Regions from separate parts of the Pseudomonas sp. MF06569 genome, predicted to be linked through region 2. Evidence: riboswitches for the same ligand, from Rfam matches in the RefSeq annotation. Region 2 holds a riboswitch; each other region holds the start of a gene.
The links. Region 2 has a riboswitch for cobalamin ahead of AC19YQ_RS16155 (CbtB domain-containing protein). Riboswitches for the same ligand answer to the same signal wherever they lie in the genome.
Positions count from the first base shown of each region.

Region 1 (7,969 bases), on a different contig from region 2:
TCCGGCGCGGTCACAGCCACTGTCCGCTATCCCTATTCAAATGGCACTTTTGCGGTCGACCCGGCGACCCTCGAAATCACTTTGCTGCGTGCTGGCAAGCCTGGGCGGGTGCTTAGTGGTCCCGGTTTCAGCCCGGACAGCCTGGTCAGTGAGCAGACTGCAGAAGGCTGGAACGTCACCGACGGGGAGCAGCGGTTCAGCATCCGCATCAATGTGGTCAAGGACGCGTTGCGCGTTTCGATCCAGGCGCGCCAGCCAGTCAGCTTGCGTTGGCCACGCCTGCAAAGCGATATCCAGGCGTATGCCATTCCTTTTGGCGAGGGCAGTTACATTCCAGCCAATGACCCGAAATGGCTCGAGTGGCTGGTCAAGCGATACACCGGCGACCCGCTGGTCGGTGCGTTGAGCATGCCGTTCTTCACTCAATTGCATCAGGACCTGTCAGTCACCTGGAGGGTCGAAACCCCGTTCGATACCCAGTTTGACGTCAAGCAGGTCAATCAGGTCCCGGTACCGCAGCTGGTGCATACCTTCAACCGGCTGGCTCCTGACGCGCCGTTTGTGGTGAGCATCGCGGCGGGCCCGGCCGACCCGCTGTACGGTGCCGGCTTGTACCGCCAATGGCTCAAGGATAACGGCCAGTTCCGCGCATTGACCGATAAAATCAGGGAGATTCCGCAAACGGCCCGGTTGGGCGGCGCTCCGCATATTTATGTGTGGGACGCCGGGCCGCTGAAGGTAACGGACATCCTGAACTGGCCAAGTTTTGTCACGGCCTTCGACAAAGCTCGGGGCACACCGGGGCATTTGGCGGCCAGGCTGTGGGCGGGGTTCGATCAACCCACTCGTGCAATGTTTGATTTGGCCTTGTCGAGCACCTTGTCACGGACCTCCGAGATTTCAGCGTACAACCGGTTGACGCTAGTGCGGGCACTCAACCAGGGGCTTCGCCAGATCGTCACGGTGCCCCCGCAGGAACCTTTGGCTGGCGGGCATGATCCGGCCGCCGAAGTGCAGTGGGGCAAGCTGGTCAAAACCCGGTTGGCCAACGCCTTTGGAGACTATTTGGCCCCGCCCGAGCGTTGGGGCGGCGGATTGTCGCTGGATACGGTCAACGCCCTCGAAAAGGCTGGCCTGAAACACGCATGGCTGGGCGCCAAAGATTGGCTGGATGCCTTCTGGCACCCGCAGGCCGTGGCCAAGGCCAAGGCGGCTGGATATCTGGTCGCGGTGTATGACAACTATGCTGATGCCCATCCACTTTCAGAACCGCAAACCTGGGCGGCCGCACAAATGGGTGACGAACTGGCCAATGCCGGCCAGCGCGACGTCAACGGCAAGGTCCATGAGGGCTTCAACGGCATAGGTGTGTTTGCCAATGCCGTAGCGGCGCAAGACTATGCCCGCCAACGCATGGCTGCCGTATCCGCTGCCGGAGGCCTCAACAGCTATTTTCTTGATGTGGATGCCGCAGGCACGGCACCGGCGGACTACACCCAAGGCCGAGAAACCAGTGAGCGCGAGAATGCGCGGATGCTCAGTCAACGCCTGGATTACCCTTCGAGAACACTGGGGTTGGTGACCGGCAGCGAAGGCGGAGTGTCCACGTTTGCTCCCAATATTGCCTACAGTCACGGCATTGCCACGCAACCTTTCGACTGGACTGATCCGGACATGAGCCGCAATGAGGCGTCGCCATTCTTTGTGGGCCAATACTGGCCACCGGAAACGCCAACGCTTTTTTTCAAGACCGTGCCGCTCAAGCCGCAGCTGGCACTATTGGTGCGTTCTTACCGCTATCGCTTGCCGCTGTACCAGCGGGTCTTGCACGACAGTCTGGTGAGTACCCATCACTGGGCGTATCCCTCGTTGAAGTTTTCCAACGAGCAACAGAACACCGCGCTCCTGCAACTGCTGTACATGACTCCGCCGATGTATCACCTCAACGCGGCAGTGCTTAAGCGCGACATGCCCTTTATCGGCGCCTACAACGCGGTGTTTGCTCCCCTGCACCAGCGCCTCTTTACCCAGGCATTGGTGGGCTTCGAGGTGCTGGCCGATGATCGCAGCCTGCAGCGCACCGTGTTCGAAGATGGCACCCGGATCACTGTGAACTTCAATCCCGATAAACCCCAGACCGAGGGCGCCATGACGTTCCCGCCTGTATCGGCAACCGTACAGATCCCGGGTATGGCGGCTTATGTCATCGATATGGCCGATCTCTTCAAAACAACGCGGCCATTTGAGCATTGATCAGAGCGGGCGATTCTTGGCCTCGATCCACTGCGACATGTATTGGGTACTTTTGTGCTGGTGATGACGCAGCATGGCACCGGTGAAGTTGTTGCGCCGGTGCTGCTCAAGTTCTGCGCGGCACGCCTGGATGCGCTCGACCAGTGCCGGGCCGTGGACGCCTTGCAGGTATCGCGCTTCAAGCAGGGCCAGGCCATTGCGCTGGGCCTGATGCCAGGCTTCGGGATTTTGGTACAGCTCGACCGCTGCCGCCGCAATCCCGCGGGCACTGCGCTCGATGGCACCGGCCCACGGCAGGTCACCGTGCATGCCTTCGGCGCCCACCGGCGTAGTCACGTTGGGGGTGCCGCAGAGCATGGCATCGGCAATCTTGCCTTTGATGCCTGCGCCAAAACGCAGGGGAGCCATGCAAATACGCGCATTGCTCATCACTTCAAGGGCATCTTCAGCCCAGTTGAGGACATGAAAACCCTGTGCCGGGTTATGCAGTGCAGTGGCCTTGGGCGGCGTGTAGGCGCCGTACACATGCAGTTGTGCAGTGGGCAGTTGCTGACGGATCAAGGGCCAGATATGGGTCTTCATCCATAGCACAGCATCCCAGTTCGGGGCGTGGCGAAAATTGCCGATGCTCAGAAAATGCTGACGCTGTTCATAGGGCACGAACGCCTCAGGCACGCTGTCGACCATCAGCGGGCACCAATGCAGCAGGGCCTTGGGCACGTGGAACTGCTCGACCAGCAGATCGATCTCGTATTCTGAAATCATCAGGTTCAGGTCACTGCGATAAATCGCGGCGATCTCCCGTTGTGCCAGGTCGGCGTCGGCCATCTGTTCAAAGGTTTCGCGCTGGGCCGGGGCGAACAGGCTGCTGAAATCGTCCTGCTCGGTGTCGTGCTTGAGACGTGCCTTGAGTTGCTGCTGACGGGCGTCGCGCAGGCTTTGCAGGTCGGAGGTTTCCAGTACGCGCAAGGCTTGCGGGCAATGCTTCTCGACGCGCCAGCCGAATTGCTCTTCCATCATGAAACGGTCAAACAGCACGATATCCGGTGCCAGTTCGGTGATGAAGGCATCGAAGCTGCTGTTATTGAGCTCGATGGTGACTTCATCAATACCCAGGGCAGCGAGGTCGGCCTTGTGTTCACCAATCCCGGCCGGGCTGCTGAAGGTGATCTGCCAGCCTTGCTGCAGAAAACTCTCGATGATTTGCATCATGTGCCCGCCTGCCGCCGAAGAGCGCGGTTCGGGCCACACGTAACCAATGATCAGGACGCGGGTCGGGCAGGTGGCAGGCATGGGCAGATCCTTGAAGCAGGGCGGCTGAAAAAAGGCGGCAATTAGAACACAACTGCGGCGTAAATCCTCTGTGGGCACTGGCTTGCCCGGGATACAGGCAAGCCAGTGTGCCTGGTCACAAAAAGCCAGGCCGCATCAATGCAGTCGCCTCCCCGGACGCACCTGTGCATTGACCTGTTACAAAGCACTGCGTAGCCTTGCGTGTTCGAGGTTCTTCGCAGCGCGAAGCTAAGAAGGGAACGCGGTATGCCGCGGCTGCCCCCGCAACTGTAAACGGTCATTGATCTTGCAAAGCCACTGCCCAGCAGGCGGGAAGGCGCAAGGTAGGTATCAGCCGTAAGCCAGGAGACCTGCCTCGTGACAGATTCTTACTTCAACCGGGCGGGGTGATCCGGTGGCGAAGACTGACCGCGCACTGCCTGCGGTCGTCGTCCCGTATGCCCGCCGCTTTGCTATAGGGCATCCGATGAAAACACTGGCCAAAACCCCCGTCACCATCGTTACCGGCTTTCTCGGCTCGGGCAAAACCACGTTGTTGCGCCATATGCTCGATAACGCACAGGGCCGTCGCATTGCCGTGATCGTCAACGAATTCGGCGAGTTGGGCATCGACGGCGAAATTCTCAAGCAGTGCACCATCGGCTGCACTGAAGAAGAAGCCAACGGTCGCGTCTATGAATTGGCCAACGGCTGCCTGTGCTGCACCGTGCAGGAAGAGTTCTTCCCGGTCATGCGTGAGCTGGTGGCTCGTCGTGGCGATATCGATCATATCCTGATCGAAACCTCCGGCCTGGCCCTGCCAAAACCGTTGGTGCAAGCCTTCCAGTGGCCAGAAATCCGCAGCGCCTGCACCGTGGATGCGGTGATTACCGTGGTCGACAGCCCGGCCGTGGCCGCTGGCACCTTTGCCGCGTTCCCGGACCAGGTTGATGCCCAGCGCAAGCTTGATCCGAACCTGGACCATGAGTCGCCGCTGCACGAGTTGTTCGCTGACCAACTGGCCAGTGCCGACCTGGTGATCCTCAACAAGGCCGACCTGATCAGCCCTGAAGACCTGGCAAAAGTGCGCGCCGAAGTGGCTGAAGAACTGCCGCCAGCGGTCAAGATCATCGAAGCCAGCAGCGGCCGCTTGCCGTTGGACGTGTTGCTGGGTCTGGGCGCAGGCTCTGAAGATCATATCGATGGCCGCCACAGCCACCACGACCATCACCACGACGGCGATGATGACCACGACGATCACGACCACGACGCTTTCGACTCGATTTCCATCGAGCTGCCGGAGGGCGAGGAGCGTGTACTGATGGAAGCGCTGACCCAGTTGGTGGTCAAACACGGCATTCTGCGGGTCAAGGGCTTTGCGGCGATCCCGGGCAAGCCGATGCGTCTGCTGATTCAGGGCGTGGGTACGCGCTTTGACAAGCACTTCGACCGCGCCTGGGGCCGTGACGAAGCGCGCACCACCAAGCTGGTGCTGATCGGTCAGGACCTCGATGCTGCACTGCTCGAATCCACCCTGCGTACAGCGTTGAGCGTATAAACCATGCATTTGCTCAGGACCCAGCCCGGTGGCTTTGTATCGGATGACAATATTGCCGACTTGGGGCAGACCCCCGCCGAGCTGGTGATCCTGTGCAGTGGTGATTCAAGCCTGGCACTGCTTGCCGAAGCGGCACAGCAGTTGCCTGAAGATTATCCAAGCCTGCGTCTGGCCAATCCGATGCAGGTGCAAAACCATGGTTCGGTCGACTTGTATGTCGATCAGGTGCTGCAACACGCCAAGGTGATTTTGCTGTCGTTGCACGGCGGCATCGGCTATTGGCGCTACGGCATCGAGCGCCTGGTGCAGCTGGCTGAGCGTGGTGTCACCCTGATTCTGGTACCCGGCGACGACCGTCCCGACCCGGAACTCAGCGCGCTGAGCACCGTCCCGGCCGAGCAGGGCGAGCGTCTGTGGCACTTTTTGCGCCAGGGCGGGCGGCATAACGCCCAACAGCTCTATCGTTGCCTGGCCAGTCAATGGCTGGGCCGCGATTATGCATGGGATGAGCCGCAAACCCTGCCGCGCACCGCGATTTATCATCCGGTGCACGCCAATGCCCAACTCAAAGACTGGCAGGCCCAATGGCTCGTCGGGCAACCGGTTGCGGCGCTGTTGTTCTATCGTTCGCACTTGCAGGCCGCCAATACCGCGTTTGTCGATGTGTTTTGCCAGCGCCTTCAGGCCGCCGGGCTCAACCCTTTGCCGATTGCCGTGGCCAGCCTCAAGGAACCGGGCTGCCTGACCGTGGTACAGGACCTGCTGGACGACGTTGAGGCCGGTGTGATCCTCAACACCACCGGCTTTGCCCAGTCGAGTCCGGAAGCCCCGCATTTGCGCCCGTTTCGCCGCAATATCCCGGTGATCCAGGCCATTTGTGCCCAGGACAACGAGCCCGGCTGGCAAGCCAGCGAGCAAGGCCTGGGGCCACGGGACCTGGCGATGCATATCGCGTTGCCCGAACTGGATGGGCGAATCATCAGCCGTGCGATCAGCTTCAAGGATCTGGCATGGCGCAGCGAACGCAGTCAGTCGGATGTGGTGTGTTATCGCGCCCATCCCGAACGTATGGATTTTGTCGCAGAACTGGCGCGGCGATGGGTTGATCTGAGCCGTGTGGCGAACCCGCAAAAACGGATTGCGCTGATTCTGGCCAACTATCCGACCCGCGATGGCCGGATCGGAAACGGTGTGGGGCTGGATACCCCGGCGGCCGCGCTGAATATTCTGCGTGCCTTGCAGGCCCAGGGGTATCCCGTGGACTGCGAGCTTCCCGAGACCGGCACCGCGTTGATCCAGGCTCTGCTGGGGGGCGTCAGCAATGATCTGGACAGCCTCGATCTGCGTCCCTGCCTGCAAAGCCTGGCGCTGGATGAGTACCTGGCGATGTTCAATGGCTTGCCCGAGATCAATCGCCAGGCGGTGATTGCACGTTGGGGCGAGCCGCAAAACGATCCGATGTTTCGCAGTGGGCGGCTGATGATTGCCGGTCTGCGCTTTGGCCTGACCTTTGTCGGGATCCAGCCGGCGCGGGGTTATCAGGTCGATGCCAGTGCGGTGTATCACGATCCGGATCTGGTTCCGCCACACGCCTACCTGGCGTTCTACTTCTGGCTGCGCAACACCTATGGTGCCCACGCCGTGGTGCATGTGGGCAAGCACGGCAATCTGGAATGGCTGCCGGGCAAGGGCGTCGGGCTGTCCGAAAACTGCTGGCCGGACGCAATTCTGGGGCCGATGCCCAACGTCTATCCCTTTATCGTCAATGACCCGGGCGAAGGCGCCCAGGCCAAGCGGCGCACCCAGGCGGTGATCATCGATCATCTGATGCCGCCGCTGACCCGTGCTGAAACCTACGGGCCGCTGCGTTATCTGGAGTTGCTGGCCGACGAATATTACGAAGCGCAGTTGCTCGACCCCCGACGCGCCCGTGAGTTGCAACGGGACATTCTCGCCCTGGTGCGTGAAACCCGTATCGACCGTGAGCTGCAACTGGACGAGAAGCTGGACAGCGATGCCGACGCTGCGATCTGGCTGCCACGGCTGGACACCTATCTGTGCGACCTCAAGGAGTCGCAAATCCGTGATGGCTTGCATATTTTTGGTGAGTCGCCTGCCGGACGCTTGCGGATCGACACCTTGCTGGCGTTGCTGCGCATCCCTCGCGGCGATGGTCGTGGCGCGCAATCGAGCATTCTGCGGGCGCTGGCCAAAGCCTTTGAGCTGGGCTTTGACCCGCTGGACTGCGCATTGGCCGAGCCCTGGACGGCGCGCCAACCCGCGGTGCTGCAGGCCGTCACTGCTGAGCGCTGGCGCACGGCGGGGGACACCCGCGAGCGTCTGGAGTTATATGCGGCGCAACTGATTGAACAGGCTTTGGAGGGCACGCTGCAATTGCCCGACACCGCGCAATGGGCCGAGGTCAGGGGGATTTTCGACGCACTGCTTGATGTCGTCGCGCCGCGTCTGGATGCCTGCGGGCCGGCCGAGATGCAGGGCCTGCTCGATGCCCTTGGAGGGCGTTTTGTGCCGGCGGGGCCCAGTGGCGCACCGAGTCGCGGACGCCTGGATGTGCTGCCTACCGGTCGCAACTTTTTTTCAGTGGATGTGCGCAACCTGCCGACTACGACGGCCTGGCGTATCGGCTTTCAGTCGGCCAACCTGATTCTTGAGCGTCACTTGCAGGATCACGGCGACCACCTGCGCCAACTGGGCTTGTCGGTGTGGGGCACGGCGACCATGCGAACGGGCGGCGATGATATCGCCCAGGCCATGGCACTTATGGGCGTGCGCCCGGTATGGGCCACAGGCAGCCAGCGGGTGGATGACTTTGAAATCCTGCCGGTCAGCCTGCTGGACCGTCCACGGGTGGACGTGACCCTGCGG
Region 1 is NZ_JCBCUZ010000019.1:14,273-22,241, forward strand. Features, by position in the region: gene AC19YQ_RS16850 (glycoside hydrolase) at 1-2,253, shown strand, start outside; gene AC19YQ_RS16855 (glycosyltransferase) at 2,254-3,546, opposite strand; cobalamin riboswitch at 3,738-3,918, shown strand; gene cobW (cobalamin biosynthesis protein CobW) at 4,013-5,083, shown strand; gene cobN (cobaltochelatase subunit CobN) at 5,087-7,969, shown strand, end outside.
Region 1: another riboswitch for cobalamin. It lies ahead of cobW (cobalamin biosynthesis protein CobW); the one in region 2 lies ahead of AC19YQ_RS16155 (CbtB domain-containing protein).

Region 2 (7,969 bases):
GGAGCGCACCTACTACCAGTTGGCGGTCAACTTCGATGTGTTCGGCAACGTTTCCCATCAGGCCCAGACACGCTTGTACTTTGACTTGATCCGCAACGGCGCCGAGGTCAACTTCCTGCGCTTGATGCCGGCCGACGCCCGTTCGGGCATCTTGAGCAGCTGGTATCAGAACAGCGGCAAGCTGAAGATGTGGATGGACTACCAGAAGATCGACACCGGCACGCCGAGCGGCATGAAGCTCGATCCGGCCGACCCCAAGCGTGACTTTGCGCTCAAGCTGATTGAACGCGCCGGCACCCTGAATGCACGGCCCGACCCGATCAACCGTTGCGTCGGTGCTTACTGTTCACGCCCCGACATCCCGCAAGAGTTCAAATACGCCGAGCAGGCACTGAGCCGTCTGACCTCGCGCCCTGCGGCGGGGCTGTCGGTCATCAGTCAATTGCCAGAAGCCAGCATGCTGCGGATCGAGGGACGTGACGGCAAACGCGAGATGTACAGCATGCTGCGCAATCGCGCGCACACCAACGTGGCCTTCATGCTGGGCGAGGAATACCGGCTGGAGCCTGGGCTGGACACCCTGGCCATCTACCCCGGGGTGCTCAGCAGCTACCCGAACTTCATGTTCAATATCCCGACGGGGCAGGTTGAGGCCTTTGTTGAAGCGATGGAGCAATGCAAGGATCAAGAGACCTTTGACACCATTGTCGAGCGCTGGGGGATTCGCCGTAGCCATCCACAGTTCTGGCAGTACTTTCACGATATTGGCCAGTACATCAGCGAAACCGACCCGGTAGAGGCCGGTGTGCTGGATATGAACCGCTACGAAAACCTGTAATCAGCCACTAGAATTTGATACATGGGGTGTGGCTTTCCTGACAAAAACACTAGGACTTTGTCAGGCGCGCCGATTGGCGTAAACTGCGTCCCATGTCTGCGAGGAGATTCCATGAGCGCCATAACGATTACCGACGCTGCCCACGATTACCTGGCTGATCTGCTGTCAAAGCAGAACACCCCGGGTATCGGCATCCGCGTCTTTATCACCCAACCCGGTACCCAGTACGCCGAAACCTGCATTGCTTACTGCAAGCCGGCTGAAGTCAAATCTGAAGATACCGCCATCGGCCTTAAAAGCTTCACGGCCTGGATCGATTCGTTCAGCGAACCCTTCCTTGACGATGCCGTGGTGGACTACGCCACCGATCGCATGGGTGGTCAGCTGACCATCAAGGCGCCAAACGCCAAAGTGCCGATGGTCAATGCCGACAGCCCGATCAACGAGCGCATCAACTACTACCTGCAAACCGAGATCAATCCCGGTTTGGCCAGCCACGGCGGTCAGGTCAGCCTGATTGAAGTGGTTGAAGACGGTATCGCGGTGCTCAAGTTCGGTGGCGGTTGCCAGGGCTGCGGCCAGGCGGACGTGACGTTGCGTGAAGGCATCGAGCGCACCCTGCTTGAGCGTGTGCCGGAGCTCAAGGGCGTACGTGACGTGACCGACCACTCGCAGAAAGAAAACGCCTACTACTAACAGGGCGTTCGCTGCGAAGCTGAAGAAAAAACGGTGCCCCGTGAGCACCGTTTTTTTATGGCTGCGCGATTCGGATTGTGCGGGCGCAGCAGAACCTAATGGGATCTACCTGACAGGCCACGCCGTCCGTATCGCGAGCAAGCCCGCTCCCACAGGGGGAGAGCGTTCAAGGCCGATACAGATGCGCATGCCCCGCACGGTACAGCGACGAGTCCCCAAAACTGTCACTGGCCAGCACCCGGCCCACCAGGATCAGCGCCGTACGCCTGAATCCCTTGGCCTGGACCTTGATCGCGATGTCTGCAAGCGTCCCTTGCACCCAGTCCTGGTCAGGCCAGCTGGCGCGATGAATCACGGCAATCGGGCAATCACTGCCGTAGTGCGGGATCAGTTCGGCAACGATGTTTTCAAGGTTCTTGACCCCCAGATGAATGGCCATGGTCGCCTTGTGCTGCGCCAGGCTGGCCAGTTCTTCTCCGGCTGGCATAACGGTTTTTTCGGCGTAACGGGTCAGAATCACGGTTTGCGAAATATCGGGCAACGTCAGTTCGGCCCCCAGAATGGCCGCACAGGCCGCGGTGGCAGTCACTCCCGGAATGATCTCAAAGGCAATGCCCAGCTCACGCAAGCAGCGGATCTGTTCGCCAATGGCCCCGTACAAGCTGGGGTCGCCGGAATGTACGCGGGCCACGTCCTGGCCTTTGGCGTCGGCGGCCTTGATCAGGGTGATGATCTGCTCAAGGTGCAGTTGCGCACTGTTGATCACCTGCTCAGCCTGATGGCCTTGCAGCACGGCCTCGGGGACCAGCGAACCCGCGTAAATGATCACCGGGCAACTGCGAATCAGGCGCTGGCCCTTGACGGTAATCAGCTCAGGATCGCCGGGTCCGGCGCCGATGAAATAAACAGTCATGGCAGTCTCTTGAAGGGGTTGAGATAGAGCTGTTCTTGAACAACGCTCATAGTGAGGCGGGGGATTATCGCGGGTTTTGCTCGAAACAGGCCAACGCAAAGGTGGCGCCTGGTGATTTTTGTCGCGTAATCAGCAAGGTAGCGGGTGCGCCGGCGAACCGCTCGGCCAGGGCCAGCGCAGCACTTTCGGCAATCCCGAAACACCCGGTTTTCTCGAACACAAGGTTCGACCGGTGACTCAGCTGAGGGGCGTACGGGGCAAGCTGTTGCGCACTGAAGACCTCAAGCTCCAGTTCCAGTCGAGCTGCCAGTTGCAGCAGTCCGGGTTCCTGGCGCTTGAGATCGACACTGGCCAGGGCACGGACCGCATTCAGCGGGATCCCGGCCCGGGCCAGAGAGCGTTCGATCAGACTCAACAGCTCTGCCGCGGTGCAATCCTGGCGACAGCCCAGGCCAATCACCAGGATTGGCGCTGTGCCGGTTGCCGTCATGCCGAGTACTGGCCTTCAGACTTGCGGCGAAACAGCCAGGCGCTGATCACGCCCAGGGCCAGCCAAAAGGCGAAGTTGGTCAGTTGCGAAGCAATCTTGAACTGCGACTCCAGCTCGGCCGGGGCCAGGCTTGAATGCACCAGTGGCTGGGGTGCGCCAAAAATATGCGGAACCACCAGAATCGCCACGCCCAGCACTTTCAGCGCCCAGTGCTTGCCAAATACCATCAGTGCGATGGCCACTGCGGTCGAAGCTGCGGTGCTGACCCACCAGATTTGACGCTGCAGCAAATCTGCCGCTGCAGTGCCCGGCAACTCGGGTGGCAGGCCCAGGGTCGGCGCCAGGCAGAACACCGCATAACCGGCAAGGCCCCAGAGCAGGCCCTGGGAAGTGCGCGTCGGGGCACGCAAGGTGTAAAGGCCGGCCAGCATCAAGGCAAAACCCACAGCAACCACCAGATTGCCGCCCGTGGTAGACAGCACGCGCTGCCAGCCATCTTCCGGCTCCCAGGCCTCGGCGTCGTGCTCGTGGGCTGGCATGGCCATGTCGGCATGCTCGTGCACTTCAGTGGCAGCAGGTTTTTCGTAGGTTTCGGCCTGCAAAATGAGTGGCGACACCCACAGGCTTTGCAGCAGGGTCAGCAGCAGGGCGGCCAGCAAGCCGGTGAAGCCTGCGGTTTGGGCGATACGCTTAATCATGGCAGGCAGTCTCAATGGCACGGGAAGGCGGAGCTGTGACGGGTGTCATGGGCCGCATTGTGAACCGCATCGATATGGGAGAACCCGGCGAAGTAAACGAGAAAAGCCCCCAGTACCGCAGCACCGACAGCCGCCACAATGCGTTGGCTTTGGGTGGCAGTGGTCGCGGCGGAATGGGTACGGCTGGTGCTGATAGACATGGCGCTTGCCTCAGGTCGGACGACGGGCAGCAAAGCGCAAGAAAACCCCGCGAACGAAGCCCGCAGGGTTTAACAGCGCCCGCCCACCGCGGGTTTGTTATTGAAAAATAACCAGGCCGGTCTCCGGGCTTGCGAGGGGCTCAAGCGTTGAGCCTGCAAACATCTCCTTCCCATGCACTCGGCACAGTGGATTTGATGTTTCTCTCGCTTACCGTTGCGGGGGCAGCGCCGGACTTGCCAGGACTAACGCCTGACGCACCGGTTTCCCGTTTCACCCTGTGAAGGGCACCTGATACAAGATGTGTAGGAAACCACAGCCCAGGAGAGTCGTCAATTTAAAGGGGGGGGTGTAGTCGCTGCCGCAGGCTGCGATAAGGGCCGCAGGACCTTCAAAAAGCGGGGCCGCTACGCAGCCCTCGCAGCCTGCGGCAGCGACTACACGTCAGGCGGTCAGCAGGCTTTTGACTTTGTCGCGCAACTGATCAATGGAGAAAGGTTTGCCAATCACCGCCATGCCTTCTGCGACCTCAAGGGTTTCGGCATAGCCGCTGGCAAACAGGATGGGCATTTTCTCGCGCAATTGGCGGGCCTTGGCTGCCAGCTCCCGGCCGTCCATGCCCGGCAACCCGACGTCGGTCATCAGCAGGTCAATGGGCTGGGCCGCATTCTCCAGCAGTTCCATGGCCTGCTCGCTGCCGTCTGCTTCAAGCACGCTGAAGTCCAGTTCTTGGAGCACGTCTACGATCAGCATCCGAACAATGGCGTCGTCTTCGACCACCAGGATGGTGGAGGGTGTAGCGGACATAATCATGATCTCGATAAAAAATGTAAGCGTGGGTCTCGCTGCAGCAAGGATAGCCTTGCCCAGCATTTGAATGTGCCTCTTTGTACGAAAATGTTCATTGTTGGGTAAGAAAATAGAACTATTGCTCGGTAATCCGGCAAACTCCAGTTTTTTAAGACTGCCCACAGGCCTGAAAATGAACTCACCTGTATCAATTGATGAGCGAAGCTTTCGCAAGCTTCTGAGTCGCAACGTTGGCTTGCCCCTGGCTGTCGGCGTGCTCAGTGCCGCGTTATTCGTGATCATGGTCAGCTATTTGTTATCAGTGATCAGGTGGGTGGAGCACAGCGACCGGGTTATCAGTAATACCAACGACGCCGTGCGGCTGACGGTGGATCTTGAAAGCGGCATGCGCGGGTTCCTGATTACCGGCGATGAGCATTTTCTGGACCCCTATGCCGTCGCCAAGCCGCAAATTGCGCTCCAGTTGAAGGGGTTGCAGGAGCTGGTCAGCGACAACCCGCAGCAGGTCGACCGGCTGAAACGCCTTGAGGCGCTGCAAAATGAGTGGAATGCCTACGCCCAGTCGATGGTCGATCTGCGCCGTCAGGACGGTGATTACCGTGCGGCCATACAGGCGGGGCGGGGCAAACGCCTGGCGGACGAAATTCGCAAAGAATATCAAGACTTCATTCAGATGGAGCAGCAGCTGCGAGTGGCTCGCAGCGAAGAGGTCAGTCGTACAACGATCATCAGTATTGGCCTGTACCTGATTTTCGTACTGGGTTTGAGCGGCTTTTTGGCCTATATCGGTCGTCGCGATTTACTTGAACTTTCAAAGAGTTACAACAATGCCTTCGAGTCGCAGATCAAGACTGCTCAGCGTCTGGAACAACAGGCCTGGTTGCGCAACGGCCAGACCGAGCTGGCTGAACAGGTGCTGGGGCGCCTGACGCTCAACATGTTGGGCCACAACATCCTGCAGTTCTGTGCCCAGTACCTGGGATCCGTGGTGGCGGCCGTCTATGTGCGTGAAGATCACGGCGATCTCAAGCGTGTGGCCAGTTATGGGTTTTCCCGCGAGCAAGAGGCGCAGGGCCAACTGATTCGCAACGGCGAAGGGATTATCGGGCAGGCAGTCAAGCAGGATAAGTTGATTCGACTGGACAACGTACCCGCCGACTATTTCTCCAAAGTCAGCTCCGGGCTGGGCGAAGGCAGCCCGCGCAGTGTGCTGGTGGTGCCCACCAGTGATGATGATCGCGTCAACGGGGTCATTGAGCTGGGCTTCCTCAGGCCCCTGAGCGAGCGGGACGTAGAGCTGTTCGAATTGATCGCCGACAACATCGGCATGTCGATTGAAGCGGCGCGCTATCGCCAGCGCCTGCAAGAGGTGCTGGCCGAAACCCAGCAGCTCAATGAGCAACTGCAGGTGCAGCAGGAGGAACTCAAGACCGCCAACGAGGAACTCGAAGAGCAGTCGCGCATTCTCAAAGAGTCCCAGACCAGCCTCGAAACCCAGCAGGCCGAGCTGGAGCAGACCAACGAAGAGTTGGCCGGCCAGCGGGATGCAATGGACCGCAAGAACACCGAACTCAACCAGGCCCAGGTGCAACTTGAAGAACGGGCTGAAGAGCTGCAACGCTCCAGCAAGTACAAGTCCGAATTCCTGGCCAACATGTCCCACGAGCTGCGCACGCCGCTGAACAGCTCCTTGATCCTGGCCAAGTTGCTGTCCGAAAACCCGCAGCAGAACCTCAGCGCAGAACAGGTCAAGTTTGCCGAGTCTATTTACTCGGCGGGCAATGACCTGCTTAACCTGATCAACGACATCCTGGACATTTCCAAGGTAGAAGCCGGCAAGCTCGAAGTGCGCCCCGAGCACACCAGCGTGGCACGGGTGGTCGAAGGGTTGCGCAACATGTTCCAGCCGCTGGCGGGCGACAAGTCCCTGGGCTTTGAGGTCCAGTTGCAGCCCGGCACGCCGCCCATGATCTACACCGACAGCCAGCGTCTGGAGCAGATCCTCAAGAATTTGCTGTCCAACGCGGTCAAGTTCACGGAGCAAGGCCAGGTCAGCCTGACGGTATCCTGTCAGCCGGGCGAAGGGATTGCCTTTACCGTGAGCGATTCCGGGATCGGCATTTCCGAGGAGCAACAAGACTCCATCTTCGAAGCTTTCCGTCAGGCCGACGGCACCACCAACCGCCGCTATGGCGGCACAGGGCTGGGCCTGTCGATCTCCCGTGATCTGGCGACATTGCTGGGCGGTTCGATCGATGTCAGCAGCGAGCCGGGCAAGGGCAGTATCTTTACCCTGATCCTGCCGCAGCAGTATGTGGAGCACGGCGAAGAACCCGTGCAACTGCCTGTTGGCCCCGCGCCACGGGTTGCAGTGCGGGTACCTGAGCCCCGGCCGCTGCTTGCCGTTGAGTCTGCGGCGGTGATTGAGCGCTTCATGGATGACCGCGAGCAGGCGCCATTTACCACGCGCTGTATTTTGGTGATTGAAGATGAGCCAAACTTTGCGCAGATCCTCTTCGATCTTGCACATGAATTGGGCTATCGCTGCCTGGTTGCCCATGGTGCGGACGAAGGTTTCAGCCTCGCGGTGCAGTTCATTCCCGATGCAATCCTGCTGGACATCCGCTTGCCGGACCATCCGGGGCTCACGGTGTTGCAGCGCCTGAAGGCTATGGCGTCGACGCGGCATATACCGGTTCACGTGATTTCCGCTGAAGACCGGGTTGAGGCCGCGATGCACATGGGGGCGGTGGGGTACGCCTTGAAGCCGACGACCCGTGAAGAGCTGAGAAATGTGTTCGCTCGCCTGGAGGCCAAGCTGACGCAGAAGGTCAAGCGGGTGCTGCTGGTCGAGGATGATGACTTGCAGCGCGACAGCATTGCCCGCCTGATCGGCGACGATGACATCGAGATCACCGCGGTCGGCTATGCCCAGGAGGCGCTCGACCTGCTGCGCACCACTGTTTACGACTGCATGATCATCGACCTCAAGTTGCCCGACATGCTGGGCAACGACCTGCTCAAGCGCATGTCGACCGAAGATATCTGCTCGTTCCCGCCGGTGATCGTCTACACCGGGCGCAATCTGACCCGGGATGAAGAAGCCGAGCTGCGCAAGTATTCGCGCTCCATCATCATCAAGGGCGCCCGCTCACCCGAGCGGTTGCTCGATGAAGTGACATTATTTCTGCACAAAGTCGAATCTCAGTTGTCCCATGATCGGCAAACGATGCTCAAGACCGCTCGCAGCCGCGACAAGGTGTTCGAGGGCCGCAAGATTTTGCTGGTGGATGACGATGTACGAAACATCTTTGCCCTGACCAGTG
Region 2 is NZ_JCBCUZ010000017.1:67,766-75,734, reverse strand. Features, by position in the region: gene AC19YQ_RS16180 (fatty acid cis/trans isomerase) at 1-838, shown strand, start outside; gene nfuA (Fe-S biogenesis protein NfuA) at 950-1,534, shown strand; gene cobM (precorrin-4 C(11)-methyltransferase) at 1,701-2,447, opposite strand; gene AC19YQ_RS16165 (cobalamin biosynthesis protein) at 2,512-2,937, opposite strand; gene AC19YQ_RS16160 (CbtA family protein) at 2,934-3,635, opposite strand; gene AC19YQ_RS16155 (CbtB domain-containing protein) at 3,647-3,835, opposite strand; cobalamin riboswitch at 3,933-4,143, opposite strand; gene AC19YQ_RS16150 (response regulator) at 4,278-4,640, opposite strand; gene AC19YQ_RS16145 (response regulator) at 4,816-7,969, shown strand, end outside.

Region 3 (7,969 bases), on a different contig from region 2:
TACCGTGCCGCGGGACCAGCCAGAAAGAAGCTCACCTTCGGTGGTCAGGCACTGGAAAAGCAGCTCAATGCTGTCGGGACCTGTCACGCGCCCGACTTGATTGCCGGTACGGATCCGACCGCCCTGATAAGTGCCTGAAATGCCATGCTCATCGACCAGGTAATGAAATACCGTGCCTGCACCCGAAAGCCCGTGGGTATTGCCGGCTACGCAAAACCGTCGATTGTGCAAGCGCTCGCTGATTTGAGAAAAGGGGGTTTGCATCCAGATCGCATCCTGTCGTCGAGGGAGTCCATTGTTGCTTTCGATGATCCTAACCCAGGGCCGCAACCAAGGCCTAGACCCTCTGAGTGCTGGAACAGCCCTGCCGCTCCCGGCGTCAACAGGCCTCTGTCCAGCCGTCCCGAAAGCGCCCTGATGCAAGCCGTGTTGTGGCCAAGGAGTGGAGCTCACCCGCTCAACGGTTGGCGATCTACATTTCATGAAAACGAACATCGCTTGCATGAAACGCGAGGAAAAATGGCTATCTTTACGTTAACGTAAAGGGCACACCCTTCAGGATGATCACGGTATGAGTCAGCTAACTCCCTCCTTGCAGGATACCGCCGCGCCAGATGGCGTGTGCTACGGCTGCGGCAGCAGTAATTCCCAGGGGTTGCATATCAAGAGCTACTGGCACGAGGACGGCGTGCATGTCATCGCCGAACACTTGCCTGACCCCAAGTATTGCGGCTGGCCCGAGCTGGTGTACGGCGGCATGATCGCAATGCTGGTTGATTGTCACTCCAACTGGACGGCAATGGCTTATCACTACCGCCAGGAGAACCGCGATGTGGTCAGCAAGCCGCGCATCAACTGCGTGACGGGCAACCTGGGAATCAAGTTCATCAAACCCACCCCCATGGGCGTGCCACTGACCCTGCGGGCCAGAGTTGAAGGTGATGTGGGGCGCAAGACGCGGATTCTGTGTGAAGTCTATGCAGGCGATGTGCTGACGGCGGTCGGCGATTCCATTTTTGTGCGCGTCGATACCGGGCTACTGGCTACTGCCGCCCACGGACGCGAAGCGGGTGAAGGATGACACGTGATGCCGCCTCTGCCTGAGGCGGCTTTGAGCCCGGTTGCACGCTGTGGGCGTTACTTGCCGAGCACCTTGGCGTTCTTGGTGCGGATCTCCTTGATGACCGCATTCACGCGGTTGACCAACACATAGTGCCCGCTTATCTGTACCCACTGCTCATGCTCATCAGGCTGTGGAAGCCCTTTGGCTTTCCAGTCCTTGATCGCGACTTCTTCCCGTGTGTATTGGTCCGGAGCCTTGTCGCCGTTGCCATAGCAACTGCTCAGGTCCATGGACTCGGCGAGTATCTGTCCGGGCTTGCAGTCCGCAGGTTTGTCATCGTCAGCCTGGGCTGCGTAAGGCAGTGCACACAAAAAACCAGCCAATAGTGATGCAGAAATCAAGCTGCGCATATTCACCTCATCGTTGTTACCAGCCATCGCCGGTATGGCAATACAGACTTCATGGACACGCCGCGCAGTGATTACGTTCCTGCTCACTGATCGACGGCAACGTTGATGGATGCCAGTCGGTGGATGCCCGTAGGTGGATTGAGCAGCCTCAACGCTGATCAAAATAATTGATTACGAGATCATCAATGACGATTGGACTCCTCCTCTGGCGTGAGGTGAAGTAACCACAGGGCCGGTAACAACAATAAGCGGCCGTTTGTGGAGAACAGCATGTCATTCAATATCAGCAGCTTCCAGCTTGAGGGTCGTCGTGCCTTGATCACAGGATCAGGCAAAGGAATCGGCCTGGAGCTGGCACGTGGCCTTGGCGCTGCCGGGGCAATTGTGGTGATCAACGATCGTAATATCGAAAAAGCTCGCGCAATTTCCAGCCAACTGCGCGATGAGGGCCTGAAGGCAGAATTCGCAGCGTTTGACGTCACCAACCGCGAGCAATTGTTTGCCGCGATCAATGCTTTCGAGACCGACACCGGCGCCATCGACATTCTCGTCAACAACGCCGGCATTCAGCGCCGTGCCCCGCTGGAGGACTTTGCCGAAAGCGACTGGAACGACCTGATGCGGGTCAATCTGGACGGTGTGTTCCATGTGTCCCAGGCGGTTGCCCGGCACATGATTGCTCGCGGGCGCGGCAAGATCATCAATATCTGCTCGGTGCAAAGCGAACTCGCGCGCCCGACCATCGCGCCCTATGCGGCCTCAAAAGGCGCAGTAAAGATGCTCACCAAAGGCATGTGCGCAGAATGGGCACGTCATGGCATTCAGGCCAATGGCCTGGCACCGGGCTACTTCGCCACCGAGATGAATCGCGCCCTGGTCGACAACCAGGAGTTTTCCGAGTGGCTGTGCAAACGCACCCCGGCGGGCCGCTGGGGGCGGGTTGAAGAGCTGTGCGGAGCGGCCGTGTTTCTCGCCTCCCCGGCGTCGGATTTCATCAACGGTCAGACGCTGTTTGTGGATGGAGGCTTGACCAGCGTTGTTTGACCCGCACCCGCAAAAAACAATAACAAGGAACACCCATGAGCACTCTTAAAGAACCTGCACTGCCCTTGACCGATAGAGCCAGTGCCCAGGTAACGACCAAAGGCTTTGCGTCCAAACGCTGGTTGTATCTGATCCCGCTGATTTTCATTACCTACAGCCTCGCGTATCTGGACCGGGCCAACTATGGCTTTGCCAGTGCGGCGGGGATCGAGCAGGACCTGGGTATCACCAAGGGCATGTCCTCGCTGATAGGTGCCCTGTTTTTCCTGGGGTACTTTTTCTTCCAGGTGCCGGGCGCCATCTACGCGCAGAAATACAGTGTGCGCAAACTGGTGTTCTGGAGCCTGATTTTGTGGGGCTTTTGCGCCATGGCCACGGGCCTCGTGACCAATATCCCCATGCTGATGTTTATTCGCGTCTCCCTGGGGATTGTTGAGGCGGCAGTCATGCCGGCGATGCTGATTTTCATCAGCAACTGGTTTACCCGCAAGGAGCGTTCGCGGGCCAATACTTTTCTGGTACTGGGCAACCCGGTCACGGTGTTGTGGATGTCGGTGGTATCCGGGTATTTGATTCAGGCCTGGGGCTGGCGCGAAATGTTTGTGATTGAAGGCGCGCCTGCAGTGCTGTGGGCATTCGTCTGGTGGCGCATGGCGCGGGACAAGCCCGAGCAGGTCGACTGGCTCACTGCCCAGGAAAAAACCCAACTGGCCGCGACCCTCGCGGACGAACAGAAAGGCATGAAGCAAGTCCGTAATTACCGGCAGGCGTTCACCAGCCCTGTGGTGATCCAGCTGTGCTGTGTTCACGCGCTGTGGAGCATTGGCGTATACGGTTTCATCATGTGGCTGCCAAGCATCATCAAACAGGCCGCGGCTGCGGATATCGTCACCGTCGGCTGGCTGAGTGCAGTGCCCTATGTCGCTGCCGTTGCCGCGATGCTGGCGGTGTCCTGGGCCTCAGACAAAACCCAGCAACGAAAACGTTTCATCTGGCCACTGCTGGCACTGGGTGCACTGGCCTTCTTCTGTTCGTACCTGATCGGTTCTTCGCACTTCTGGGTGTCGTTTGCACTGCTGACAATTGCCGGTGCCGCGCTGTACGCCCCCTACGGGCCCTTTTTCGCGCTGATTCCGGAGGTCATTCCGGCAAACGTGTTCGGCGGCGCCATCGGCTTGATCAATGCGTGTGGAGCATTGGGTGCCTTTGTCGGCTCGTGGATCGTTGGCTACCTGATCGGCCTCACCGGAAATCCCGGAGCGGCTTATATCTTTATGACCGCAGGCGTTTTGTCCTCGGCGCTGTTGATGGCATGGGTAAAAATTCGGCGTTAACAAACGCCCAATTCTTGCGAATCTTTCTCATGGGGATGACAGCGCAAACGGAAATGTTATAAAGTATCAATACCTTGTATGCACTCCTTGCCTGTGATCCCTCAATGACTACCGCAACCCTCGCTCCACCTCCCAACAAGCGCCTGCTGTCCATCGACGCCCTGCGTGGCCTGGTTATCCTCCTGATGCTGCTGGACCATGTGCGAGAGACGTTCTTTCTGCACCGCCAGGTGTCCGATCCCATGAACGTCGACATCACCGACCCTGCCCTGTTTTTTAGCCGGACCCTTGCCCACCTGTGTGCCCCGGTATTTGTCTTGCTGACCGGTCTGTCGGCGTTTTTGTACGGCGAGAAGTATCAGGGCAAGCGCGATGTCTCGGCGTTTCTGTTCAAGCGCGGGCTGTTTCTGGTGGTGCTGGAGTTCACTCTGGTCAATTTCGCCTGGACCTTCCAGCTCCCGCCCTCGGTCATCTATATGCAGGTGATCTGGGCCATTGGCGTGAGCATGATTGCCCTTGCAGCGCTGGTCTGGCTGCCCCGTCCACTGTTGCTGGTACTGGGTCTGGTCATTGTCGCCGGGCATAACCTGCTCGATACCCTGCATTTCCCCGTGGATTCGATGATGCATATCCCTTGGGCGATTTTGCATGATCGTGGCTGGATCGAGTTCTCGGACAACTTGCGCCTGCGCACGTCTTACCCTGTGCTGCCCTGGATCGGTGTGATCGCGCTGGGTTACTGCATGGGTCCCTGGTTTGCCCGCTCTGCCCCGGCTGACGTACGTCAGCGCTATCTGTTGCTTGCAGGTACGGTGGCGCTGCTGGGTTTTGTCGTACTGCGTTTACTGAATGGCTATGGGGAAGCGCCGTGGGTGAGTCATGACGGCTTCACGCAGAGCCTGATGAGCTTTTTCAACATCACCAAATATCCGCCTTCGCTGCTGTTTCTCGCCTTGACCCTGGGGGCTGGCCTGTTGCTGCTACTGGGGTTTGAGCGGGCCGGGCAACGCAAGTGGATCGCCACCCTGGCCGTTTTCGGCGCTGCACCGATGTTCTTCTACCTGTTGCACCTGTACGTGCTCAAAGTGCTGTATGTGGCGAGTGTCGCCCTGTTTGGCCAGAACCAGGGCAGCTACTTCGGTTTTGACAGTATCGCTGCGGTATGGCTGACGGCAGTACTGCTGGCCACATCGCTGTATTGGCCGGTGCGCTGGTTTGCTGCCTTGAAAGCCCGTCGCAGAGATATTGCCTGGCTCAAGTATTTCTGAATCTGACACCCACTCCCTCTTGCAAACAAGATCGACTATCATCCCGCCGCCGGTCCCCCCCAAGGGGGGGTTAAAAGGGAATCCGAAGTGCCTCTGTCGCACCAAACGGAACTGCCCCCGCAACTGTAGATGACGAGCCTGCTCCGTGTTTGCCACTGGGATACCTCCCGGGAAGGCTGGAGCCAGGCGATGACCCATCAGTCAGGAGACCTGCCGGCAAAGTCAAAAAACCAACCGGCGGGGTGTCCGGGGAAGGCATCCTTGCTCTCGTGCTGTTGCGCCAACAGTGCTCGGTGATGTGTTCCCGGCTGTACACCTGCGTTTTGTGTACGATCAAATGGAGATTGCATCATGCTGTTGCACCGCGCTGTTACCCTTCTTGCCACCCTTGCCTTGCCAGCACTGGCCCATGCGGCCCCTACCCAATACCCCCTGACAATCGAAAACTGCGGCAGCTCGCTGACCTTTCAGCACGCACCCCTGCGTGCCGTGACCATCGGCCAGGCCGGTACCGAGATGTTCTATGCATTGGGCCTGGGCGACAAACTGGCGGGCACCTCGCTGTGGTTCAACGATGTACCCGCCCGGTACAAGGCGCAGAACGACAAGGTCGAGCGGCTTGCCGACAACGACCCAAGCTTTGAGTCGGTGATTGGAAAACGCCCGGAACTGGTGGCGGTGCAACTGGAATGGATGGTGGGCCCGCAGGGCGTGGTGGGTACTCGCGAACAGTTTCACGAACTGAAAATACCCACCTACCTGATGCCTTCGGACTGTGAGGGCAAGGACAATCTTGTAGGTGCAGACGGCACTCGCCTGCAGGCATTCAGCATTGACAGCGTCTACAGGAGCATCACCCAGCTGGCTGAAGTGTTCGATGTGCAGCAGCGCGGCGAACAGCTCAACGCCGAACTCAAGGCCGGCCTTGAAAAATCCACCGACTCGCTCAAGGGCAAGGACCTGAGCCACACCAGCGCGCTGTTCTGGTTCTCCAGTGCCGACCTGGACATCGACCCCTACGTTGCAGGTCGCAAGGGCATCCCCGACTTTATGCTCAATACCCTGGGCATACGTAATGTTGTGGAATCCGATGAAGAATGGCCAACCGTCGGCTGGGAAACCCTGGCCAAGGCCAACCCGACGTTCCTGATCATCGCACGCATGGATCGACGTCGTTTCCCGGCCGATGACGTTGAGAAAAAACTCGAATTCCTGCGCACCGACCCTGTGACCCGCAACATGGATGCCGTCAAAAACAACCGCATCATCATCCTTGATGCCCATGCCATGCAGGCCAGCCTGCGCATGTTCGACGGGCTCGAAACACTCGCGACAGCCATCAATGCCTACGACCTGCCCAAATGAGTGCAAGGCTGATGCTCACACTGCTGGCCTTCGTGGCCTTGCTGTTGGCAGTGCTTGGCGGGGTTGCCATCGGCGAAACGCCGATCGCCCCGGGCGTGGTGCTCCAGGTGCTGGCCAACAAGCTGTGGGCTGCCGGGTATGTGCTTGATCCGATCGACGAAGGCATTGTCTGGAACTATCGCCTGACCCGTGCCTTGGTGGCTGCAGCCTGTGGTGCCGGGCTGGCGACGTGCGGGGTGGTGTTGCAGTCTTTACTGCGCAACCCCTTGGCCGACCCCTACTTGCTTGGCATTTCTGCCGGTGCTTCGACCGGTGCCGTGCTGGTGGCGGTACTGGGCCTGGGTGCGGGCGCCATCTCCCTGTCTGCAGGAGCCTTTGCCGGAGCCATCACCGCTTTTGCTCTGGTCATTGTGCTGGCTCGCGTCAGCGGACCAGCCAGTACCAGTGCCCAGATCATTCTGGCGGGGATAGCCGGCTCGCAGTTGTTCAACGCGATCACCGCGTTCTTGATCACCAAATCGGCCAGCTCTGAACAGGCCCGCGGGATCATGTTCTGGCTGTTGGGCAACCTCAGTGGCGTGCGCTGGTCCTCGGTATGGCTGGCAGTGCCAGTGGCAGTGCTCGGGTTGGCGGTGTGCATGTGGCACAGACGGGCACTGGATGCGTTCACGTTTGGTGCGGACTCTGCGGCGTCACTGGGAATTCCTGTGCGCCGGGTGCAACTGTTGCTGATCAGCTGTGCAGCCCTGGTGACTGCTGTGATGGTGTCCATTGTCGGCTCCATCGGCTTTGTCGGGCTGGTCATCCCCCATGCCGTGCGCTTGCTGTCAGGCACCGGCCATGGGCGCCTGGTCCCCCTGAGCGCACTGGGCGGCGCATTGTTTCTGATCGCCGCCGACATTCTTTCCCGCACCCTGATCAAGGGCCAGGTGATCCCTGTAGGCGTCGTTACCGCGCTGATCGGTGCGCCGGTTTTTGCGCTGATTTTGATCAGCAGGAGAAATGCCCGATGAATGAGGCAATTCCAGTATTGAGTTGCAGCGACCTGAGTTACTGCGTCGGTACTGCTCAACTGCTGCAAGGCATCAACCTGAGTGCGCTCCCAGGCGAGACCCTGGGCATTATCGGGCCTAATGGCTCGGGCAAATCCACGCTGCTCAAGCTGCTGGCCAATCTGCGTGTGCCCAGCCGTGGCGAAGCCTTTATCCACGGACAGCCGCTCAGAAAAATGAGCCAACGCACCATTGCGCAACAACTGGCGGTGGTTGAACAGCATGCCGATACCCATGATGGGATTGGTGTGTTCGATGCTGTCGCCCTTGGCCGCACTCCCTGGCTGTCAGCATTGTGCCCGTGGTCTGGCAACGACACGGCCATCGTCGAGCAGGCCTTGATCGATGTGGATGCAACACACCTGCGCAGCCGAACCTGGCGCAGCCTCTCAGGGGGTGAGCGCCAGCGTGTACACATCGCCAGGGCCCTGGC
Region 3 is NZ_JCBCUZ010000019.1:79,668-87,636, reverse strand. Features, by position in the region: gene AC19YQ_RS17160 (avidin-fold protein) at 1-264, opposite strand, end outside; gene AC19YQ_RS17155 (PaaI family thioesterase) at 572-1,081, shown strand; gene AC19YQ_RS17150 (RcnB family protein) at 1,138-1,473, opposite strand; gene AC19YQ_RS17145 (SDR family NAD(P)-dependent oxidoreductase) at 1,744-2,517, shown strand; gene AC19YQ_RS17140 (MFS transporter) at 2,553-3,851, shown strand; gene AC19YQ_RS17135 (acetyltransferase domain-containing protein) at 3,956-5,119, shown strand; cobalamin riboswitch at 5,153-5,351, shown strand; gene AC19YQ_RS17130 (ABC transporter substrate-binding protein) at 5,471-6,484, shown strand; gene AC19YQ_RS17125 (FecCD family ABC transporter permease) at 6,493-7,497, shown strand; gene AC19YQ_RS17120 (ABC transporter ATP-binding protein) at 7,494-7,969, shown strand, end outside.
Region 3: another riboswitch for cobalamin. It lies ahead of AC19YQ_RS17130 (ABC transporter substrate-binding protein); the one in region 2 lies ahead of AC19YQ_RS16155 (CbtB domain-containing protein).

Region 4 (7,969 bases), on a different contig from region 2:
CCCGGCCAGACCAAAAAACTTGCCGAATGAACGCAACACGATCAACCCGGTACGCTGGGTATGCCCGGCCAGGCCGAATTCTGGTGTGTTGTCCATGAAGGCTTCGTCCACCACCAGCCAGCCACCGCGTTGCACAAGCCGCGCATGCCATTCAAGCAGACGTTCTGGCGTGTGCCTCACCCCGGTAGGGTTGTTGGGGTTGACCACCACCAGCACATCCAGGGTGTCGAGGTAGAAATCGACTTCCTGCTCCATGATTTCCCGCACGATGTGCCCGCTTTGCCTCCAGGCATGCGCATGCTCGGCGTAACACGGCGACAGCACACCGACCTTGCCACTGCGGCGCAGGCGCGGCAGCAACTGGATTGCGCACTGCGAGCCCGGGACCGGCAACACATTCAGTGCGCCGTAATAGGCGCAGGCAGCTTGCTCAAGACCATCGTCGGTTTCAGGCAAACGCGCCCAGGCACGCTCGGGTATCTGCGGGATATCAAAAGGCCAGGGCGCAAGGCCAGTGGACAAATCCAGCCAGTCAGCCTCGTCAATGCCGTAGTGCAACGCCGCTTTGCGTAAACGCCCGCCGTGTTCAAGCATAGAACTCACTCCACGCACACAGAATCAATAGCCACAGCCATACGCCACGTTGCACCAGTTGCCAGCCACGACCAATCGAGTCCGCATCCGCTGGCACGCCTTCGCCCAATTGCGGACGCTCATGCAGTTCGCCGTGATAAATCGCCGGCCCACCCAGTTCGACACCCAGGGCGCCTGCGCCTGCGGCCATGACCGGGCCTGCATTGGGACTGTCCCACTGAGGTGCCTGCTTGCGCCAGCACTTCAAGGCCAGTCGGGTTTTACCCAATACGGCGTAAGTCAACGCAACCAGCCTTGCAGGAATATAGTTAAGAACATCGTCGATACGGGCAGCAGCCCAGCCAAAGCGCTCAAAGCGTTCGTTGCGATAGCCCCACATCGCGTCCAGCGTATTGCTCAAACGATAGAGCACCACGCCCGGCGCTCCCGCCACGACAAACCAGAAAATAGTGGCAAAGACAGCATCACTGCCGTTCTCCAGCACAGATTCAGTGGCCGCACGTGCAACTTCAGTGGGGTCCAGCTCGCTGGTTTGGCGACTGACCAGATAGCCGACCCGGGTCCGTGCCTCCTCCAGATCGTTGGCACGCAATGCCTCGGCAACCGGCTGCACGTGCTCACCGAGACTGCGCATGCCCAGCGCACAATACAGCGCCAGAATTTCCACCAGCCAGCCGATATACGGCAGCCATGAAAGCGCCGTTGCAAGGATCGTCAGCGGCAACACTGCCAGCACCCAGGCCGTCACTCCATGACTGCGCCAGCCACGTCCGCCGGAATTGAACCGCTGTTCGATACGCTCGGCCATTCGGCCAAACGCAACCAGCGGATGCCAGCGCTTGGGCTCGCCAAACAGCGCATCCAGCGCCACTCCGGCGACGCACAACAACGCCACACTCATGGACTCACTCCCCAATAATTCTCATACACCAGTTCACTCAGTGGTCGCGCTTGCGCCCACCCTTCCAGCACCAGCATGGGCGCGGGATAAAAAGCCTCGACCGGGCCCAGGCACAACACTGCCAGGGGTTTGGCTCCCGGGGGCAACCCCAGCAAGCTCGCCAGCGCCTCAGGCTCGAACAACGACACCCACCCCATGCCCAAGCCTTCTACACGTGCTGCCAGCCACAGGTTTTGAATGGCACACGACAACGACGCCATGTCCATTTCTGGCAGGGTACGTCGACCAAAAATATGCTTTTCACGGTCATCCATCAACGCCGCCACCAGCACCTCGGCACAGTCCTGGATGCCTTCAACCTTGAGCGTCATGAATTCATCGGAGCGCTGGCCCAGCGCCTCGGCGGTCCGTACCCGCTCGGCCTCGACCAGGCCCTGAATCCTGCCTCGCAGTTCCCGGTCAGTGATGCGGATAAACCGCCACGGCTGCATCAGCCCCACACTCGGGGCCTGATGCGCCGCCTCAAGCAAACGCGACAACAGTTCAGGTGCCACACTGCCACCGCTGAAGTGCCGCATATCGCGGCGCTCGGCGATGGCGCGGTACACCGCTGCGCGTTCTTCAGGACTAAAGGCGTTATCGGTCATGGCGCCGTCACAGCGCACGGCGCAAACAGCGCAGCAATCGCCTGAGGATTGGACGGAAAGTAGAAGTGCACGTAAGAGGCGGTCATCCGCCCTTCGCGATACACCGCTTCGGCACCACGCCCGCCATTGGGGCTCAGGCCACGGGCAACAGGTTCAAGCTCTGTGCTGGTCAGCGAGTGATGGTAAGTGTGACCACGCAGCAGCCCCTCGGGCATGTCCACCGATTGCAATGCCAACGCGGCCAGACGCTTTTGCATCGTCGCCTCCCCCGTCAGCAACCCCACCAGCTCGGCACGCTGACCGTCGACATCGGTCAAGGCGTCGAGCAGATAAAGCATGCCGCCACATTCGGCCAGCAACGGTTTACCGGCTGCGTGATGGGCGCGAATCGCCTCCAGCATCGGTGTATTGCGCGACAGCTCAAGGTGATGCAACTCGGGATAACCGCCCGGCAAATAAAGGCTGTCAGCTTCTGGCAGGCGGACATCGCGAATCGGCGAGAAAAACACCAGCTCGGCTCCCATCGCCCGCAGCAGATCCAGACTCGCGCCATAGGTGAAGGCAAAGGCTTCATCCCGGGCCACGGCAATCCGAACCCCGGCCAACAATCGCTCGACCAGCACAGGCTCGGGCGCTGCAAATTCAACGGCGGGTGGCAGCGCTACCTCACAGGTGCTGGCCAGGGCATTGGCTGCCGCGTCGAGACGCGCATCCAGGTCGTTCAGCTCACTCGCCTGAACCAGCCCCAAGTGTCGACTCGGCAACTCGATCCCGGTCTCGCGAGACAACGCGCCGTACCAGCGCAGGCCTTCGGTCAGGCTGCCTTCAAGCAACTGTGCATGACGCACTGTGCCAACCCGGTTGGCCAGCACCCCGGCAAACGGGAGGTCCGGTTGATAGCGGGCCAGGCCCAGGGCCAGCGCACCAAAGGTCTGGGCCATTGCGGTGCCATCAATCACACCCAGCACCGGGACGCCAAAATGGCGCGCTAGGTCGGCGCTGGAAGGTGTACCGTCGAACAGACCCATCACGCCTTCGATCAGGATCAGGTCCGCTTCACCAGCGGCTTCCCACAGCAGGCGGCGACTTTCATCCGCGCCCACCATCCACAAATCCACCTGATAAACCGGCGCACCGCTGGCGCGTTCCAGAATCATCGGGTCCAGAAAATCCGGTCCACATTTAAACACCCGCACCTTGCGCCCCTGATTGCGATGCAATCGGGCCAAGGCGGCGGTAACGGTGGTCTTGCCCTGACCGGAGGCCGGTGCGGCGATCAACACCGCGGGGCAATGACGCGACTCTCTCATGCTTGAACACTCACAATTCGATGCCTTTCTGGGCTTTGATCCCGGCCTGGAATGCGTGTTTGACCACACCCATTTCAGTCACGGTGTCGGCCAGGTCTATCAGTTCAGGTTTGGCGCCACGCCCGGTGACCAGCACATGCTGCATTGGCGGACGGGCTTGCAGGTCGGCGAGCACCTGCTCAAGGTCGAGGTAGCCGTGTTTGAGCGCGATGTTCAGCTCATCCAGTACAACCAGCACGATGGACGGGTCACGCAGCATCTCGCGGGACACTTCCCAGGCGGCTTCGGCGGCCGCGATATCGCGTTGGCGATCCTGGGTTTCCCAGGTAAAGCCTTCACCCATCACGTGATAACGCACCTGCTCGGGGAAGCGGCGGAAGAAGATCTCTTCGCCGGTGCTGTTGCGACCCTTGATGAACTGCACCACGCCGCACTGCATGCCGTGGCCCATGGCCCGTGCCAGCATGCCAAAAGCGGAACTGCTCTTGCCTTTGCCATTGCCGGTCAACACCAGCAGTAGCCCGCACTCATTGGGCGAGCTGGCAATGCGCTCATCCATGACGGCTTTTTTGCGCAGCATGCGCGCCTGATGACGTTCGTCGCGTTCGGGGGATTCGTTCATGGCAGCTCTCCGTTGGGGCTCAATGATGCAAACGGGAGGCGGGGGGGAATTCATAAAAAACACACTGCATCGCCCGCCGCGAGAGTGGTGGATGGATCAGGCCGGTCTCCGGGCTCACAAGCGGACGGCCCTGTACAGAGCGCCCTTGTCCACGCGCCTTCCCGTGAGCAATCACAGTGGCAGTTGGCGTGGCATTGACTCGTTTACCGTTGCGGGGGCAGCGCCGGGATCATGGCGGTTGTGCAGGACAAACACGCCCTCACCGGCTTCCCTGTTTCACTCGACCAACGTTACGTTGCCGAGCACCTGAAACAAGCCGCGAAGGTTAGAGGGTTGGGGGTGGAGCGTCAATTAAAGGTGGCACCAATAGGGCTATACAAAGCTACGACCTGAACCTTTGAAGGGCTAAGCTTCTCTATGACTTACAAGACCAAAACCTCATGGAGATTCACATGCTCAAGCGCCAGCACGCTATTGTCATCGCACTTGCGGCAGGATTGGCTGCCTGCGGCGAGTCGTCGACCCTGCAAGTGAGTGATGGCACCGGCCCCTCGCCCAAATTACCCGAACCGAACAAAACCCTGATACCCACCGTCAATATCGCCCCGGCGGTCGGTTGGGCTGATGGCGCCACGCCCATTGCCGCCCAAGGCCTGGAGGTCGCCGCATTCGCCGAAGGCCTGGATCATCCGCGCTGGCTCTATGTCTTGCCCAACGGCGATGTGCTGGTCGCAGAAACCAACGCACCGCCCAAACCGGATGACAGCAAGGGGATCAAAGGCTGGATCGCAGACAAGGTGATGGCCCGCGCCGGGGCCGCAGTGCCAAGTGCGAACCGGATCACCCTGTTGCGCGATGCAGACCACGATGGCGTGGCCGAAACCCGCACGGTCTTTCTCGACAATCTGAACTCGCCTTTTGGCATGACCCTGGTGGGCGACGAGTTGTATATCGCGGACGCCGACAAGCTGTTGCGCGTCCCCTATCAGGCGGGCGAAAACAGCATCAAAGCCAATCCGGTCAAGGTGCTCGACTTGCCGGGCGGCCCACTGAACCATCACTGGACCAAAAACGTCATCGCCAGCCCTGACGGCTCTAAGCTGTATGTCACCGTCGGCTCCAACAGCAACGTGGGCGAGAACGGCATGGACAAGGAAGAAGGCCGCGCCGCGATCTGGGAGGTTGATCGCGCCACCGGCAACCACCGTATTTTCGCCTCGGGCCTGCGCAACCCCAATGGCATGGACTGGGAACCCAAAACCGGCAAGCTCTGGACAGCGGTAAACGAGCGCGACGAAATCGGCAGCGACCTGGTGCCCGACTACATCACTTCAGTTCAGGATGGCGGCTTCTATGGCTGGCCCTACAGCTATTACGGCCAGCACGTGGATGTACGGGTCAACCCGCAAAATCCGGAACTGGTCGCCAAAGCCATTGCACCGGACTATGCCGTCGGCCCGCACACTGCATCCCTGGGGCTGAGTTTTGCCGAAGGCAGCAAACTGCCCGACTTTACTCAAGGCGCGTTTATTGGCCAGCACGGTTCCTGGAACCGCAAGCCGCACAGTGGCTACAAAGTGATTTTTGTACCCTTTGCCGACGGAAAACCCACCGGTATGCCGGTTGATGTTCTGACCGGCTTTCTCAACGCTGACGAGAAAGCCATGGGCAGACCCGTGGGCGTGGTGATCGATAAACAGGGCGATTTACTGGTGGCCGATGATGTCGGCAACAAGGTTTGGCGGGTGTCGGCAAAGCCAACCAGCAAATGAAACAGTGGGAGCGGGCTTGCTCGCGATGGATACAACGCGGTGTAACTACAACGCCGCGGTGATCCAGTCGCGAGCAAGCCCGCTCCCACCCAGCGTGATGCAGGTTCGGGTTTACGGCAGACGCGCCAGATGCTGCTCGGTCGGCAAAACGCGCTTGGCATTCAGATAGGCTTTTTGCCAATAGGCTTTATTGAGACTGTCCAGCTTGACCGTACCGCCAGTGGCCGGTGCATGCACAAAACGGCCTTCACCGACGTAGATCCCGGCATGGCTGACCTGGGAACCACCGTTGGTGGCGAAAAACAGCAAGTCACCGGTTTGCAGCTTGTCCTGGCCAACATTCTGCGCCTGCATCACGATCATTTCACGGGTCGTGCGCGGCAACGAAATGCCCGCCGCGTCGTTGTACACGTACTTGATCAGACCACTGCAATCAAAACCTGAATCCGGAGTATTGCCACCCCAGCGATAAGGCGTGCCGACCAGACCCAAGGCACGAAAAAGCACGTCGGCGGCAATCGGCGAGGTTTCTTCATAAGGGCTGGCAAACACGACAGGTTTTTTGACCACCGCAACAGGTGGCGGGTGGCTGGCGCAGGCACTGAGCAGTGCTGCTAAGGTCAAGAGGGCAACGCGGGCCATGGTCGACATAAACAGAATGTTCCTGATTCTGGATACGGCAACTCTGGCCGCGAAACCTGAAGCCGCGAAAGGGGTCACCTTCGCGGCTTCAAGGATTTAACAATGCGACTGAATTCTAGCCCTTAGCAGCCAAACTTCAAGTAAGACATTAACTTTACTTGCGGGCTACTACGCTCGCAGGAGCCATCGCCAGGGCGCGCTTGGCCTCAATAAAGGTCTTGCTCCAGTAGCTGTCACCCAGGTTATCGATCCGCACACCACCGCTGCGGCGGCTGCTGGAGTGGATAAACTGGTCATCACCCAGGTAAATCCCGGCATGGCTTACACGGCCACGACCATTGGTGCTGAAGAACAGCAAATCACCGGGCTTGAGGTTGTTTCGTGCGACCAACGGTGCTTTTACGTTGATCATTTCGCGGGTTGAGCGCGGCAATTGCATGCCGGCTTCTTCCTTGAAGAGATAACCAATGAAGCCGCTGCAATCGAAGCCTGCCTCAGAGGTGCCGCCAAAACGGTAACGCGTACCGATCAGGGACATACCGCGCTCGAGGATGCTGTCAGCCAGAGCCGGCAACTGGTAAGGCTTGCTGTTGGCGGAAAATTCAGCCAGTTCTTTTTCGGTGGCAAGTTCTTCCTGATAAAGAGCGGAAGATTGCGATACCGAGGATGACTTTTGAACCTGATGATCGACAACTTGCTGCGACACTGGCGTGTGGGCAGCGCAGCCAAACAACAGGGTAACGAGTGCGAGAGGCACGAGGGGTGCGAAGCGCTTTAGCATGGGCACGACCGTGGCTTGTAAGAAAAGTAGCCGCGACTATGCCCTCTATGATCCTCATTTGCAAATTCAATCGATCAAAATGTGACTTGATGGTTTTGTCGTGACATCTAAGGCTTTACACCCCTGACAATAGATTTTGCGCACAAAGCTCTTGAGCCGCGCAGGGTTTCTGGCGCCTGAAAACTGCCGAAAACGGCTGCAGACCGCAGTTTTAAAGGGGTGAGCTACCAACCCAGGGTTTCTTTCAGGAAAGGGATCGTCAACTTGCGTTGCGCTTGCAGGGAGGCCTGATCGAGCCGTTCGAGCAAATCAAACAACGCACTCATGCTGCGAGTGCCTCGCGTGAGAATAAAATGCCCGACTTCGTCGGTCAGGTGCAGGCCGCGACGTGATGCGCGCAATTGCAAGGCACGCAACTTGTCTTCATCAGACAAGGGACGCATCTGAAAAACCAGCGCAAGGGTCAGTCGGGACTTGAGGTCAGCCAGCTTGATGGGCAATTCACGGGGCGAGGTAGACGCTGCAATCAGCAGGCGACGCCCACTGTCACGCAGGCGATTGAAAAGATGAAACAGTGCCTCTTCCCAGTCGGCACGTCCGGCCACCGCCTGGAGATCATCCAGACAAACCAGCTCGTACTGCTCAAGGTTATCGAGGATTTCAATGCCGCGATCCAGCAACTCGGCCAGAGGCAAGTACA
Region 4 is NZ_JCBCUZ010000002.1:44,764-52,732, reverse strand. Features, by position in the region: gene cobD (threonine-phosphate decarboxylase CobD) at 1-594, opposite strand, end outside; gene cbiB (adenosylcobinamide-phosphate synthase CbiB) at 587-1,495, opposite strand; gene bluB (5,6-dimethylbenzimidazole synthase) at 1,492-2,142, opposite strand; gene AC19YQ_RS02565 (cobyrinic acid a,c-diamide synthase CobB) at 2,139-3,452, opposite strand; gene cobO (cob(I)yrinic acid a,c-diamide adenosyltransferase) at 3,463-4,074, opposite strand; cobalamin riboswitch at 4,157-4,399, opposite strand; gene AC19YQ_RS02555 (PQQ-dependent sugar dehydrogenase) at 4,527-5,846, shown strand; gene AC19YQ_RS02550 (C40 family peptidase) at 5,958-6,497, opposite strand; gene AC19YQ_RS02545 (C40 family peptidase) at 6,643-7,269, opposite strand; gene hda (DnaA regulatory inactivator Hda) at 7,494-7,969, opposite strand, start outside.
Region 4: another riboswitch for cobalamin. It lies ahead of cobO (cob(I)yrinic acid a,c-diamide adenosyltransferase); the one in region 2 lies ahead of AC19YQ_RS16155 (CbtB domain-containing protein).